Regions from separate parts of the Nocardioides eburneus genome, predicted to be linked through region 1. Evidence: predicted binding sites of a transcription regulator. Region 1 holds the regulator's gene; the other holds the start of a gene.

Region 1 (7,043 bases):
CGTGGCCGTTCTCGGCGATGTAGTCGACGATCGCCTCGATCTGCTCGGGCTGGTAGCCCAGCTTCTTGAGCGCACGCGGGATGGTCTGGTTGACGATCTGCAGCGAACCGCCCCCGACGAGCTTCTTGAACTTCACCAGCGAGAAGTCCGGCTCGATGCCGGTGGTGTCGCAGTCCATCATGAAGCCGATCGTCCCGGTCGGGGCGAGCAGCGAGGCCTGCGCGTTGCGGAAGCCGTTGTCCTTGCCGAGCTCGACGACCTGGGCCCAGGCCTTCGTCGCCGCCTCGAGCACGTTGCGGTCCACCGGGTTGATGGAGCGGACGGCGTCGTTCGCCGCCTGGTGCTTGCGCATCACGCGCTGGTGGGCCTCGGCATTGCGCTTGTAGCCGTTGTAAGGACCGACAACCCCGGCGAGCTCGGCGGAGCGCTTGTAGCCGGCGCCGGTCATCAGCGATGTGATCGCCGCCGCCATGGTGCGGCCGCCCTCGCTGTCGTACCCCAGGCCCATCGCCATCAGCAGCGCGCCGAGGTTGGCGTAGCCGATGCCGAGCTGGCGGTAGTCGCGGGTGGTCTGCCCGATCGCCTCCGTCGGGAAGTCGGCGAAGCAGATGGAGATGTCCATCGCGGTGAAGACCAGCTCGCAGGCCTGCTGGAAGCGGACGGCGTCGAAGGTGTCGTCGTCCTTGAGGAACTTCAGCAGGTTGAGGGAGGCAAGGTTGCAGGAGGAGTTGTCGAGCGACATGTACTCCGAGCACGGGTTGGAACCGGTGATCCGCCCGGTCTCGGGGTTGGTGTGCCAGTCGTTGATGGTGTCGTCGTACTGCAGACCCGGGTCCGCGCACTCCCACGCGGCGACGGCGATCTTGTGGAACAGCTCGCGCGCGTCGACCTCCTCGATCACCTCTCCGGTCATGCGGGCGCGCAGGCCGAAGCTCTTCCCCTCCTCGACCGCACGCATGAACTCGTCGGTGACGCGGACGGAGTTGTTGGCGTTCTGGTATTGAACCGAGGCGATGTCGCGACCGCCGAGGTCCATGTCGAAGCCGGCGTCCCGCAGCGCGCGGATCTTGTCCTCCTCGCGCGCCTTGGTCTCGATGAACTCCTCGATGTCGGGGTGGTCGACGTCGAGGACGACCATCTTCGCCGCCCGGCGCGTCGCGCCGCCCGACTTGATGGTGCCGGCCGAGGCGTCGGCGCCGCGCATGAACGACACCGGGCCGGAGGCCGTACCACCGCTGGAGAGGAGCTCCTTGCTCGAGCGGATGCGCGAGAGGTTGAGCCCCGCGCCGGAGCCGCCCTTGAAGATGAAGCCCTCCTCCTTGTACCAGTTCAGGATGGAGTCCATCGAGTCGTCGACCGACAGGATGAAGCAGGCGCTGACCTGCTGCGGGGACTGGGTGCCGACGTTGAACCAGACCGGGGAGTTGAACGCGAAGTACTGGTGGACGAGCAGCCAGGTCAGCTCCTCCTCGAAGACCTTGGCGTCGGCGTCGCTGGCGAAGTAGCCATACTCGCGGCCAGCCTTGGTGTAGGTCTTCACCACGCGGTCGACGATGTCCTTGAGGCTCGTCTCGCGCTGTGGGGTGCCGAGGGCACCGCGGAAGTACTTCGTGGTGACGATCGTCGAGGCGTTGACCGACCAGAAGTCGGGGAACTCGACCCCGCGCTGCTCGAAGACGGTCTCACCGGTCTTCCAGTTGGTCTGGACGACGTCCCGACGCTCCCAGGTGATCTCGTCGTAGGGGTGCACACCCTCGGTGCTGAACACCCGCTCGATCTTGAGCCCACCCCCGGCCAGACCCTCGCCCTTGGCGGGCTGAGTGTCTGCGCCGCTCACCGTCTCGGTCATTGACTTCCCCTTGTCCTGTCCTGGATCGGTTGCCGACTTGAATTGAGGCTTGAAACTAAGGCCCGCTGAAACGTGCCTGCCGCTGGGAAAGAGGTTGGTGAGCCCGGGCAGGCTCGCTTCCCCACGGCCTGCCCGGGCAGTCTGTGATCAGCCGCTGACGGCTGACTCGGTCACGCCCGCGCGCAACGCGCGCTCCGTGCGCAGCATGGCGATCTCGGCGACGAAGTCGTCGGCCGACTCGAACGCGCGGTAGACGCTCGCGAAGCGAAGGTAGGCCACCTCGTCGAGCTCGCGCAGAGGGGCAAGGATAGCCATCCCCACCTCGTGGCTGGGCACCTCGGCATAGCCCGCACTCCGGAGCGTGTCCTCGACGGCCTGCCCCAGACACGCGAGCTGGTCCTCGGTCACCGGGCGGCCCTTGCAGGCCTTCCGCGCGCCGGAGACGGCCTTCTCGCGGCTGAACGGCTCGGTCGCACCCGAGCGCTTCAGCACCGTCAACTGCATGAGCTCGACGGTGGAGAACCGCTTGTCGCACCCCTGGCAGACACGCCGGCGACGGATGGACCCGCCGTCCTCCGCAACGCGGGAGTCGAGGACCTTCGTGTCGTTGTGCCGGCAGTACGGACAGTGCATCTCGATCCCCCTCCTTGACGTCACGGCGCCGGAAATGCCATTCCCGACTGTGGATGGAACGGCATGAGCTGTGGACAACCAGCAGTTGCCTGTGCGCAACCCCGCATCCCTTGTGGAACTAGATGTGGAGAACTACACCGGTGTAACTACTAGATGTAGTGGCTACCGTACGCCGGGCCCGGCGCGGTTCGCAAGAGGGCGTCGACCTCCTCGGCGTGTCGCGCAGGCCGGCCCGGCGTGTCGCGCTCGCGAACGTCGTTCGATGCCCTCTTCGCCCGCTCTGGCCAAGACCGACGACCGTCCGTTCGGCACGACTGTGGACGACGCCGCGGCGCGCCATCGTCCGGAGAACGGCCGCGCTCCGCAGCCGACTCGTGCCGCTTGCACACTCCGCCCCGGGGATCAGCGAGAATGTCGCCGTGGCATCGAGGGGCAGGTCCGCAGGCAAGCGCGCAGGGGCACGACGGGGACCCCGCCAGAGGCATGGGCTCGACCGTCGCGTCCTGCTCCTTGCGGGCGCCATCACCATCGCGATCATCGCGTGGGGCTATCTGGTCTACGCCGCCATCGACTTCGGTGGCGACGCCCGCGACGGCGAGGGCCGCGCCTGGGCCTTCCTCGCCCTCGCCGCCGTCGGCGCCGTCGCCTGCCTCTTCGCCGGTCTCATGCTGCTCGCTCGCCTGGGTCGAGCACTCGGGCTGACCTCCGGCCCAGCGCCCGCATCGCTCCCGCCCGAGACACGGCCATCCGACCCTACGGCGGCCATGCAACCCCAGCCCGCACCCGATGACGACCCCGGGACGCCCGCGCCGACGACTGCACGCCGGCACCGCGCCGACTGACACTCCCCGACGAACGAGGGGTGGGACCGCGCCTCCCGGCGGAGCCCCACCCCTCGTCTTCCCCGTGCCGCCGCCAGCCGGGGTCGAATCGGCTGGCGGCGGTCTACGTCCCGGCGAGCGCCAGCGCCCACCGGGTCAGTTCGGGATCCGGAGGGTCTGGCCGGCGATGAGCATCCCGGAGTCAAGGCCGTTGAGGTCCTTGATCGTCTGCTCCATCGAGCGGATGTCGCCGCCGTCAGCGGCATCGGAGGCGAGGTCCCACAGCGTGTCACCGGTGCCGACCACGACCGTGCGGGTCGAGACGCCCACACCCTTCTCCTGCGAGGCGCCCGAAATGCTCGCCCCGACGAAGCCGACCGCCATCACGGCCAGGAGCGTCACCACGAACACGACCACACGCCCGCGACGGGTGAGCCGCACCGTGGAGCGGCGCGGGGCGGCGTACGGAACGTGGGCGAGGCTGAGGGTGCTCATCGGAAGCTCCTGGGGAAGTCGGGTCCGCTGGGGCGGTTCGACGCGATGTCTACCGGCGGCCACCGACAGTTCTCATCGACCGCTGCTGCGCGGCGACCGCGGGGCCGTTCGACCAGACATTCGATCGAACACATGAGCGAGACTAGATCACCTGTTCGAACAGAAGCAAGGCCTTGCCGAAAAAGCGTTCGAACGGTGGAGGTCGACACGCTTCGAACAGATGTTTGAACTCGCCCGGCCGGCGGTCTACCGTTGAGGCATGACGAAGCCCAAGTCGACCCGAGAGTCGCCGAACGGCGTGCGCGAGCTCCCCGACGGTCCGCCGGACGCCACGGGTCTCACCCCCCGCCAGCAGCGGATCCTGGCCCATCTGCGCGACTGCATCGAGAAGCGTGGATATCCGCCGAGCATGCGGGAGATCGGCTCGGCGGTCGGGCTGACCAGCACCAGCAGCGTCGCCCACCAACTGAAGGTCCTCGAGCAGAAGGGGTTCATCAAGCGCGATCCCCACCGTCCCCGGGCGCTCGAGGTCTTCCTGCCGGAGGTGCTCGCGGCGCGCAAGGCGATCTCCGCGGCCGAGGAGACCCCGTTCGACGAGACGGGCGTCGGAGACTCCCGTCCCGACGCGGCCTACGTCCCGATCGTCGGACGCATCGCGGCCGGCGGGCCGATCCTCGCCGAGCAGCAGGTCGAGGACGTCTTCCCCCTGCCCAAGCAGCTCGTGGGCGACGGGACGCTCTACCTCCTCCACGTCTCGGGCGACTCCATGGTCGACGCGGCGATCTGCGACGGCGACTACGTCGTCGTCCGGCAGCAGCCGACCGCTGAGAACGGCGAGATCGTCGCCGCGATGATCGACGGCGAGGCGACGGTGAAGACCTTCCAGCGCAAGGGCGGCCAGGTCTGGCTGCTCCCCCACAACCCGGCCTACGAGCCGATCGACGGGACCCATGCCACGATCCTCGGCAAGGTCACGGCGGTGCTGCGGAGCCTCTGACGCCCGGTGGCCGGGCTTGTCGCGCCGGTCCCGACGTCCACGTCGGGGCCGGCGCGCGCCCGATCTGAGGCTCCGTACCCCACGAGGGGTATTCCCCGAGTCGGCCGCTGCTCCTCATTGGCTAGGGTGATCCGGATCGACGGAACTTGCGGGGGCAGCGTGCACGACGAGGGCATCACGAGCGGCGACATCGCCGGTCGGTCCGTCGCCGACACCGGGTCGGCGGTGCCAGGCATCACGGTTCAGCCGTCGGTGGAGCACGGCGTCCTGCCGCGCACCCTGTGGCAGCGCCTCGCCGGCGTGCGCGCGGGCATCCGCGAGCTCATCTTCGTCACCGTGCTCTACATCGCCTACACGTCCTCGCGACTGCTCGCGAGCAACAACATGGCGGAGGCCAAGAGTCGGGCCCGGCAAATCCTCAGCATCGAGCGCGCCGTCGACCTCGACTGGGAGCACGGACTCAACCAGTTCTTCGTCCACCACGACCTGATCGGGCTGCTGGGCTGCTACTGGTACTCCACCGCCCACTACATCCTGACCCTCGTCGTGCTCGTCTGGCTCTACGCCCGTGGCCGGCACCGCTATCTGCCGGCACGGCGCGCGCTGGTCGTCGGCACCGTCCTGGCGCTCGCGCTCTACCTCATGCTCCCGACGGCGCCTCCGCGCTTCTTCCCCCACCTCTACGACGACGTGCTCCTGCTCCACTCCGACCAGGGCTGGTGGGGGGCCGACGCGTCGGCGCCGAAGGGGATGGGTCATCTCACCAACGAGCTGGCGGCGTTCCCCTCGCTGCACTGCGGCTGGTCGCTCTGGGTCGCGATCGTCGTCTGGCGCAACGTCCGGAGCTGGGTCGTCCGCCTGCTCGCCGGTCTCTCCGCCGCGGCGACCGCGATCGTCGTGGTCGGCACCGGCAACCACTGGACGCTCGACGTGATCGTGGGATGGATGGTGGTCATCGCGGGTGTCGTGAGTGTCTCGGCGTTCAGCCAGCGGCCTATAGTGCTGGAGGCCGCATCTGCGGACGAGGACCACTCGAAGGGCCGCCGAGTCGGCGAACCGTCGCGGTAGGCGTCCGGATCCGGCCCGACCTGTCGTCGACTGTTTGGTACTCGATGCCTTCCTCTCGCTTCCCCGCCCTGTCCGCCCTCGCCCGCACCACCCTCCTCGCCGTGATCGTCTCGGCCGGCGTGGCCGTCACCGTGCCGGCGTACGCCGGACCCGCGGGCGCCCCGGGCTCAGGGAGCTCGAGCTCGCCCTCCGTGATCGCGGGGCTGACGCTCACCGAGCGGACCACCACCCTCGCCGCGCGCCGGGCGCTCGACCAGGCGGCCGACGTCCTCGCGCCGAAGTCCGCACGCCGGGCGAAGCAGACGCTCGTGCACGGGCGCGACGCGACGATGGCGCTGGCGAACCTCTACGTCCACCGCGACCAGATGTCGGCGAGCGACCAGTCGACGGCGTCGCGCATGCTCGCGCGCCCCACGCCGGGGAAGCGGCTCTGTAGCACCAAGGTGCCGATCTGCATCCACTGGCTGACCAGCGGTGACGACAAGTCCTCCTGGGCCTGGGTCAAGCAGGTCCGCAGCGTGATGGAGAACGTCTACGCGCGCTACCACAAGGCGGGCTACCGCCGGCCGGTCGGCGACGGCGCCGTCGGCGGCAAGAAGAACTACGTCGACATCTACCTGCGCGACGTCTTCGACCAGGGCTACTACGGCTACTGCGCCCCGGACGGGAAGCCGGCGAACGCACCGCAGGGCTCGACGACCGCCAAGGCCTACTGCGTGCTCGACAACGACTACGCCCACCGGCAGTACCCGGAGAACACCCCGCTCCAGAACCTCCAGGTGACCGCTGCCCACGAGTTCTTCCACGCGATCCAGTTCGGGTACGACGCCGGTGAGGACCTCTGGCTCATGGAGGGCACCGCCGTCTGGGCCGAGGACGAGATCTACAGCGCGGTCAACGACAACCTGCAGTACCTCCCCTACGGCCAACTCCGGCGTCCGCGCACCCCGCTCGACAAGCAGACCACATACGGCGTCTACGGCAACTGGATCTTCTTCCGCTACCTCTCTGAGCGGATGCCCCGGAAGGTCGGCGGGATGCCGCTGATCCTGCGCCAGATCTGGCAGCACGCGGACAGCACCAAGGGCAAGAAGAAGAACGACTACTCCATCCAGGCCGTCGCCGACGCGGTCGCCGACCGCGGCAAGCTCTTCCGCACCCTTTATCTCCAGTTCGCCGA
Region 2 (7,043 bases), on a different contig from region 1:
TAACCAGGGCAACAGACGCCTTCACGAATCGCACGCTCGCGCGCCGGTCACGCCCTGGTCACGGTCTCCTCGCGCGCAGCCGCCGACGGCGTACGCCGGGACGTCACTCGTCGAAGAGCGCCTCGTCCCCGAAGGCCGCGCCGGGCGGTGCGCTCAGCCCGAGATGGCTCCAGGCGGCCGCGGTCGCGACCCGGCCCCGCGGCGTACGGGCCAGGAAGCCGTTGCGGACCAGGAAGGGCTCGGCGACCTCCTCGACCGTCTCCCGCTCCTCCCCCACCGCCACGGCGAGTGTCGAGATGCCGACGGGGCCGCCGCCGAAACGACGGCAGAGGACGTCGAGGACGGCGCGGTCGAGGCGGTCCAGGCCGAGCGGGTCGACCTCGTAGAGGTCGAGCGCTGCCTGGGCCACCGGGTGAGTGACGATCCCGTCCGCCTTCACCTGGGCGTAGTCGCGCACCCGGCGCAGCAGTCGGTTGGCGATCCGGGGCGTGCCGCGGGAGCGGGACGCGATCTCGGCGGCCCCCTCGTCGGTCAGCTCCACGCCGAGGAGGCCCGCGGAGCGGCGGACGATCAGGTCGAGCTCGTCGGGCTCGTAGAACTCGAGGTGGCCGGTGAAGCCGAAGCGGTCGCGCAGCGGGCCGGGCAGCAGACCGGCGCGGGTGGTCGCGCCGACCAGCGTGAAGGGCGGGATGTCGAGCGGGATCGCGGTCGCACCCGGCCCCTTGCCGATGACGACGTCGACCCGGAAGTCCTCCATCGCCATGTAGAGCATCTCCTCGGCAGGGCGCGACATCCGGTGGATCTCATCGACGAAGAGGACGTCGCCCTCGTTCATCCCCGAGAGGATGGCGGCCAGATCGCCGGCATGGGTGATCGCGGGGCCACTGGTCAGTCGCAGCGGCGACGACATCTCCGCCGCGATGATCATCGCGAGGGTGGTCTTCCCGAGCCCGGGAGGACCGGAGAGCAGCACGTGGTCGGGGGTCCGTCCCCGCTGCCGTGCGGCCTCGAGCACGAGCCCGAGCTGGGCACGCACCCGAGCCTGCCCGACCACCTCGTCGAGCGAGCGCGGGCGCAGCGCCGCTTCGACGGCGCGCTCGTCGCCCTCCGCCTCAGCGGCCGTGAGCGACGGCGTGGCCAGCGACTCGAAGTGCGCCTCCTCGGCCGCCTCGAGCTCGTCCTCGTGGAACGGCACGACGATCAGGCCTTCGACAGCGTGCGGAGAGCCGCACGCAACAGCGTCGAGATGTCGGGCGTGTCACCGGCCTGGTCGCTCACGGCCTCGACGGCCTTGTCCGCGTCCTTGGCGTTGTAGCCGAGTCCGACGAGCGCCTCCGCGACCTGGTCGCGCCACGGCGCGGCAGCGGGCGCGGTCGACGTAGCACGCCCGCCGGACGGCAGGCCGACCCGGTCCTTGAGCTCGAGGATGATCCGCTGGGCGCCCTTCTGGCCGATCCCGGGCACCTTGGTGAGGGTCTTGACGTCGTCCGCGGCGATCGCCTGCCGGATGCCGTCCGGGGAGAGCACGGCGAGCATCGCCTGCGCGAGCTTCGGGCCGACCCCGGAGGCGGTCTGGACGAGCTCGAAGAGGCTCTTCTCCTCCTCGTCGACGAAGCCGAACAGGGTGAGCGAGTCCTCCCGCACCACCATGCTGGTCGGCAGCGTCGCCTCCGCACCGCTGCGGAGGGTGGCAAGGGTGCCGGGAGTGCACTGCAGCTCGAGGCCCACTCCCCCCACCTCGAGCACGGCACTGGACAGGGTCACGGCGGCGACCCGCCCCCGCACGAACGCGATCATCGAACTGCCTTCCCAGCGGCCCGTCCCGGCCGCGTCTGCGCGGCCCGCGACAGGGCCGCATCGATCCGTGCCTGGGCGCTACCGCGCCAGATGTGGGTGATCGCGAGCGCGAGCGCGTCCGCGGCGTCGGCAGGCTTCGGCATGGCGGGGAGCCGCAGGATGCGGGTCACCATCGCACCGACCTGCGCCTTGTCGGCGCGTCCGTTGCCGGAGACGGCAGCCTTCACCTCGCTCGGCGTGTGGAGCGCGACCGGGAGCCCCCGACGGGCCGCGCAGACCATGGCGAGTCCGCTCGCCTGGGCCGTGCCCATGATGGTGCTGACATCGGAGCGGGCGAAGATCCGCTCGACGGCGACGGCGTCGGGACGGTAGTCGTCGAGCCAGGCGTCGATGCCCTTCTCGATCGTGACCAACCGCTCCGGGACCGGCACCTGCGAGGACGTGCGGAGCACGTTGACGTCGACGAGTGTGAGCGGCCGGCCGAGCTCACCGTCGACGACGCCCATCCCGCAACGGGTCAGGCCGGGATCGATCCCGAGCACCCTCACGACGCCACCGTCCCTCTCCTGGCTCTCGCCTGCCGTCGAACGCCTGTTCGCAGCGCCACGCTATCCGGTGCCTCCGACAGGCCGTCGTACGACACGCGGGCCCGGGACGACGCAGGGCCCGCCAGCACGTCGCTGTCGGGCCCTGCGTCGACTCCTGGACAGGCTGCTCAGGCGTCCTCGAGCTCGGCCATGACCTCGTCGGGCACGTCGACATTGGTGAAGACGTTCTGCACGTCGTCGAGGTCGTCGACCGCGTCGACGAGCTTGAAGACCTTGCCCGCGGCGGCCGCGTCGGCGACCGGGATGTCCATGCTGGCGACGAACTCCACGTCGGCGGAGTCGTAGTCGATGTCGGCCGCCTGCAGCGCCGTACGCACCGCGACGACGTCGCTCGCCTCGGACACGACCTGCCAAGCCTCACCGAGGTCGTTGACCTCCTCGGCGCCCGCGTCGAGGGTGGCCTCGAGGACGTCGTCCTCGGTGACCTCCTTGCCCTCCTGGCTCTTCTGCACCACGACGACGCCCTTGCGGTTGAAGAGCCGCGAGACCGAGCCGGGGTCGGCCATGGTTCCGCCGTTGCGCGTGACGGCGGTGCGGACCTCCATCGCGGCGCGGTTCTTGTTGTCGGTCAGGCACTCCACGAGGAGCGCAACACCCTGCGGTCCGTAGACCTCGTACATGATCGTCGTGTAGTCGACCGCGCCGCCGTCGAGCCCACCGCCGCGCTTGACGGCGCGGTCGATGTTGTCATTGGGGACGGACTGCTTCTTCGCCTTCTGGATGGCGTCGTAGAGCGTGGGGTTGCCGGCCGGGTCGGGGCCGCCCATCTTCGCCGCGATCTCGATGTTCTTGATGAGCTTCGCAAAGAGCTTGCCGCGCTTCGCGTCGATGACCGCCTTCTTGTGCTTGGTGGTCGCCCATTTCGAGTGGCCGCTCATCTCTTCCCCGTCCTGGTTGCTGCGCATCTGCGCGCGTGGCTGCGATCGGTCGTACGGATCGCCGCCCCGGCGATCCGCTGCATTCTACCGAGCACCCCAGGAACCGGGCGTGCCGCTACTGTCAGGACGTGGCCAGTGAGTCGCCGGAGCGCACGGACGCGACGGAGTCGCCGTCGCCGAGCCGACCTACGTCGACCTCCGGGCTGTCCACCGCGGAGGTGGCCCAGCGGGTGGCGGCGGGGCGCACCAACGCCTCGGACACCGGCACCAGCCGACCGCTGCTCCACATCGTGCGAGCCAACGTCCTCACCCCGTTCAACGGCCTGCTCGCCACCCTCTTCGTCGTCATCGCCGTCACCGGACGCTGGCAGAACGCCCTGTTCGGCCTGGTGGTGCTCGCCAACACCCTCATCGGCGTCGTGCAGGAGGTGCGCGCGAAGCGCACCCTCGACCGGCTCGCGATCCTCAACGCACCCCGCGCCCGGGTCGTCCGGGACGGCGCCCTCGGCGAGATCGCGGTCGAGGACGTCGTCGCCGACGACCTCGTCGTCATCCGGGCCGGTGACCAGATCCCGGCCGACGGCCTGCTCCTCGAGGCGACCGGGCTCGAGGTCGACGAGTCGCTGCTCACCGGAGAGTCGGACCCGGTCGCGAAGGCCGCAGGCGACGAGGTGCGGTCCGGGGCGATCGCCGTGGCCGGCGGCGGGCGGTTCCGTGCCGGCGCCGTCGGCGACGAGGCGTACGCCGCACGGCTCGCCACCGAGGCGCGGCGCTTCACCGTCACCCACTCCGAGCTCGTGGCGGCCACGAACCGGATCCTTCGCTGGATCTCGGTCATGATGCTCGTCGTCGGCCCGGTGCTGTTGTGGAGCCAGTTCCACAGCACCGACAACGAGACCTGGCAGGACGCGGTCACCGGCGCCGTCGCCGCGCTCGTCGGAATGGTTCCCGAAGGCCTTGTTCTCCTCACCAGCCTCGCCTTCATGCTCGGAACGCTCGCGCTGGCGCGCCGGCAGACGCTCGTCCAGGAGCTGCCCGCCGTCGAGGGTCTCGCGCGGGTCGACGTGGTCTGTCTCGACAAGACCGGCACGCTCACCCACGGAGACGTCGCGTTCGACCGGGTCGAGCCCCTCGGGGTCCCGGCGGCCGACATCGAACAGGCGCTGGCGCTGTTGGCCGCCCGCGACCCGAACGCCACAGCGGCCGCGATCGGTGCCGCGATGCCCGCTCCCACCTGGCGCGCCGCCGACGTGGTGCCGTTCTCCTCGGCCCGCAAGTGGTCGGCGGTCGTGACCGGCGGCCGGGTCACCTGGGTGCTCGGGGCGCCCGAGATGGTGTTGCCCGCACCCACGCCGGGCCCGCAGCAGCAGGCCCGCAGCGCCGCCGACGCCCTCGCCGAGCAGGGCGCGCGGGTGCTGCTCCTCGCCCGGTCCGACGCCGCGCCCGGCCGTGGCGCGGCCGACGGGGGCGCGCCGTCGCTGCCGTCGTACCTCCAACCGGCGGCGCTCGTCGTGCTCGCCGAACGGATCCGGCACGACGCGGCCGACACCATGCGCTACTTCACCGAGCAGGGCGTCGCGCTGAAGGTGATCTCGGGCGACAACCCGCGCACGGTCGGCGCCGTCGCGGCGGCAGTCGGCGTGCCCGGAGTCTCGGGCGCCGCCGACGCGGTCGATGCCCGCACCCTCCCGGAGGACCCCGAAGAGCTGGCCGCGGTCATCGGCGAGCACAGCGCCTTCGGGCGGGTCGCGCCCCACCAGAAGCGGGCGATCGTCACCGCGCTGCAGCGCCGCGGCCACGTCGTCGCGATGACCGGGGACGGCGTGAACGACGCGCTCGCGCTCAAGGACGCCGACATCGGCGTCGCCATGGGGAACGGGGCCCCGGCCACGCGCGCCGTGGCCCAACTGGTGCTGCTCGACGGCCGGTTCGCGCACCTGCCCGACGTGGTGGCCGAAGGGCGACGGGTGATCGCCAACATCGAGCGCGCCGCCTGCCTCTTCCTGGTCAAGAACGCCTACTCGCTGTTGCTCGCCGTCATCGCCGCCCTCACGTTGTCGGCCTATCCCCTCGCGCCCATCCAGCTCTCGCTGATCGCCAGCGTGACGATCGGGATCCCCGGCTTCTTCCTGGCGCTCGGGCCCAACCGGACCCGGTACGTCCCCGGCTTCCTGCGCCGCGTGCTCCGCTTCGCGGTGCCGGTCGGGATTGTGGTCGGGGCCTGCGCCTACACCGGATATCTCCTCGCGCGCCTTCTCGACGGCGGCGGCGTCGACGGAGGGCGTACGACGGCCATGCTGGTCGTCCTCGTCGTCGGACTGTGGGTCGTGCTGGTCCAGGCGCGGCCGCTGGCAGGCTGGAAACTGCTGCTCGTCGCCGCCCTGGCGCTCGTGGTCGCGATCATCGTGGTCGTGCCGCCGCTGCACCCGGTCTTCCTCATCGACCTCACCGCGTTGCGCCTGGTCATCGCCGTCGTCGTGGGCGCCGCCGGCGCGCTCCTCGTCGAGATCACGCACCGGGCCGCCGCCGCGCTCACCGCACCACGCCGCTCGGTGTGAACGGTCGCGGCCTACCGGGCGCGGACGAGGTCCACGAACAGCCCGTGCACCCGGTCGTCGCTCGCGACCTCGGGATGGAACGACGTGGCGAGCAGGCTCCCCTGGCGTACGGCGACCGGGTGCCCGGCCGCGGTGGCGAGCACCTCGACGCCCGGCCCGGTGTCCTCCACCCAGGGCGCCCGGATGAAGACGGCGTGGACGCTCTGCTCGAGGCCGGAGAGCGCGAGGTCGTCCTCGAAGGAGTCGACCTGGCGCCCGAACGCGTTGCGCCGCACGGTGATGTCGAGCCCGCCGATGGTCTCCTGCCCGGGCGCACCGTCGACGAGGCGGTCAGCGAGCAGGATCATGCCTGCGCAGGTGCCGAACGCCGGCATCCCGTCCTTGACCCGCTGCCGCAGCGGCTCGAGCAGCTCGAAGATGCGCGCCAGCTTGACCATCGTCGTGGACTCGCCACCCGGGATCACCAGCCCGTCACAAGCCTCGAGCTCCGACGGGCGCCGGACGGCGATCGGCTGGGCTCCCAGCCGGGAGAGCGCGGCGACGTGCTCGCGCACGTCGCCCTGGAGGGCGAGGACTCCGATCGTCAGGGACACGCGCGAAGCCTAGCCGGGAGGCTGCCGGCGGGCGCATCGGCCACGTCACACGCAGGTGTACGTCGCCAACGTCAGCGTCACGGTGAGGTTGAAGTTGGTGGACACAGTCGTGGCGCCATACCAACCCGTGCCCGGGAGATGGGCCCGGACGCGGACTTGGTACTGATAGCTGCCGAACAGCGTCAGCCCGAGCAGGTTGCCCAGAGTCGTGGTGTTGTACTGCACGGACTGCACGGCCCCGGCTGCCCCGGAGTGCGCCTGGAACGTGGTGGACCCGACCTGCGCGTTGGTGCTCCGGTTGTAGAACGAGATGGCGTACTCATAGGCAGACGCGGGTGGATTCACGCCCGAGGCGGGGCTCACACCGTTCCACCTCAGGGTCACCGTGGACGCGAGCAGGTTGTTGGCCGCCGCGCAGGGGCTCGAGGCCACCGTCGGCGACACGAGCGTGGCCGCGCCGACGGTGCCGCCCGTCACGGCCGAGGTGTCCGAGTACGCCGCGTACGTCCCGCCCACCCGCGAGAGCCCGAGCACCGTGGCGGCCACCGTCGTCACGGCCAGCATGCGGAGGCGGCGACTCATGACGTCACCTGCGTCGCCGTGAAGTCG

The links. The regulator LexA, encoded in region 1, represses DNA repair genes until DNA is damaged. The targets are predictions, from matches to a motif close to TCGAACANNTGTTCGA.
Region 2: ruvC (crossover junction endodeoxyribonuclease RuvC) is a predicted target of LexA. The motif match lies at 2,381-2,396, and genes of this name have one in related genera.

Annotation. Positions count from the first base shown of each region.
Region 1 is NZ_JBFPJR010000042.1:14,076-21,118, reverse strand. It holds gene AB3X52_RS17470 (vitamin B12-dependent ribonucleotide reductase) at 1-1,849, opposite strand, end outside; gene nrdR (transcriptional regulator NrdR) at 1,997-2,482, opposite strand; gene AB3X52_RS17460 (hypothetical protein) at 2,902-3,324, shown strand; gene AB3X52_RS17455 (LysM peptidoglycan-binding domain-containing protein) at 3,460-3,798, opposite strand; gene lexA (transcriptional repressor LexA) at 4,058-4,795, shown strand; gene AB3X52_RS17445 (phosphatase PAP2 family protein) at 4,955-5,863, shown strand; gene AB3X52_RS17440 (MXAN_6640 family putative metalloprotease) at 5,908-7,043, shown strand, end outside.
Region 2 is NZ_JBFPJR010000024.1:52,370-59,412, forward strand. It holds gene ruvB (Holliday junction branch migration DNA helicase RuvB) at 104-1,195, opposite strand; gene ruvA (Holliday junction branch migration protein RuvA) at 1,201-1,797, opposite strand; gene ruvC (crossover junction endodeoxyribonuclease RuvC) at 1,794-2,345, opposite strand; gene AB3X52_RS13780 (YebC/PmpR family DNA-binding transcriptional regulator) at 2,513-3,283, opposite strand; gene AB3X52_RS13785 (HAD-IC family P-type ATPase) at 3,412-5,841, shown strand; gene pdxT (pyridoxal 5'-phosphate synthase glutaminase subunit PdxT) at 5,853-6,434, opposite strand; gene AB3X52_RS13795 (hypothetical protein) at 6,480-7,016, opposite strand; gene AB3X52_RS13800 (hypothetical protein) at 7,013-7,043, opposite strand, start outside.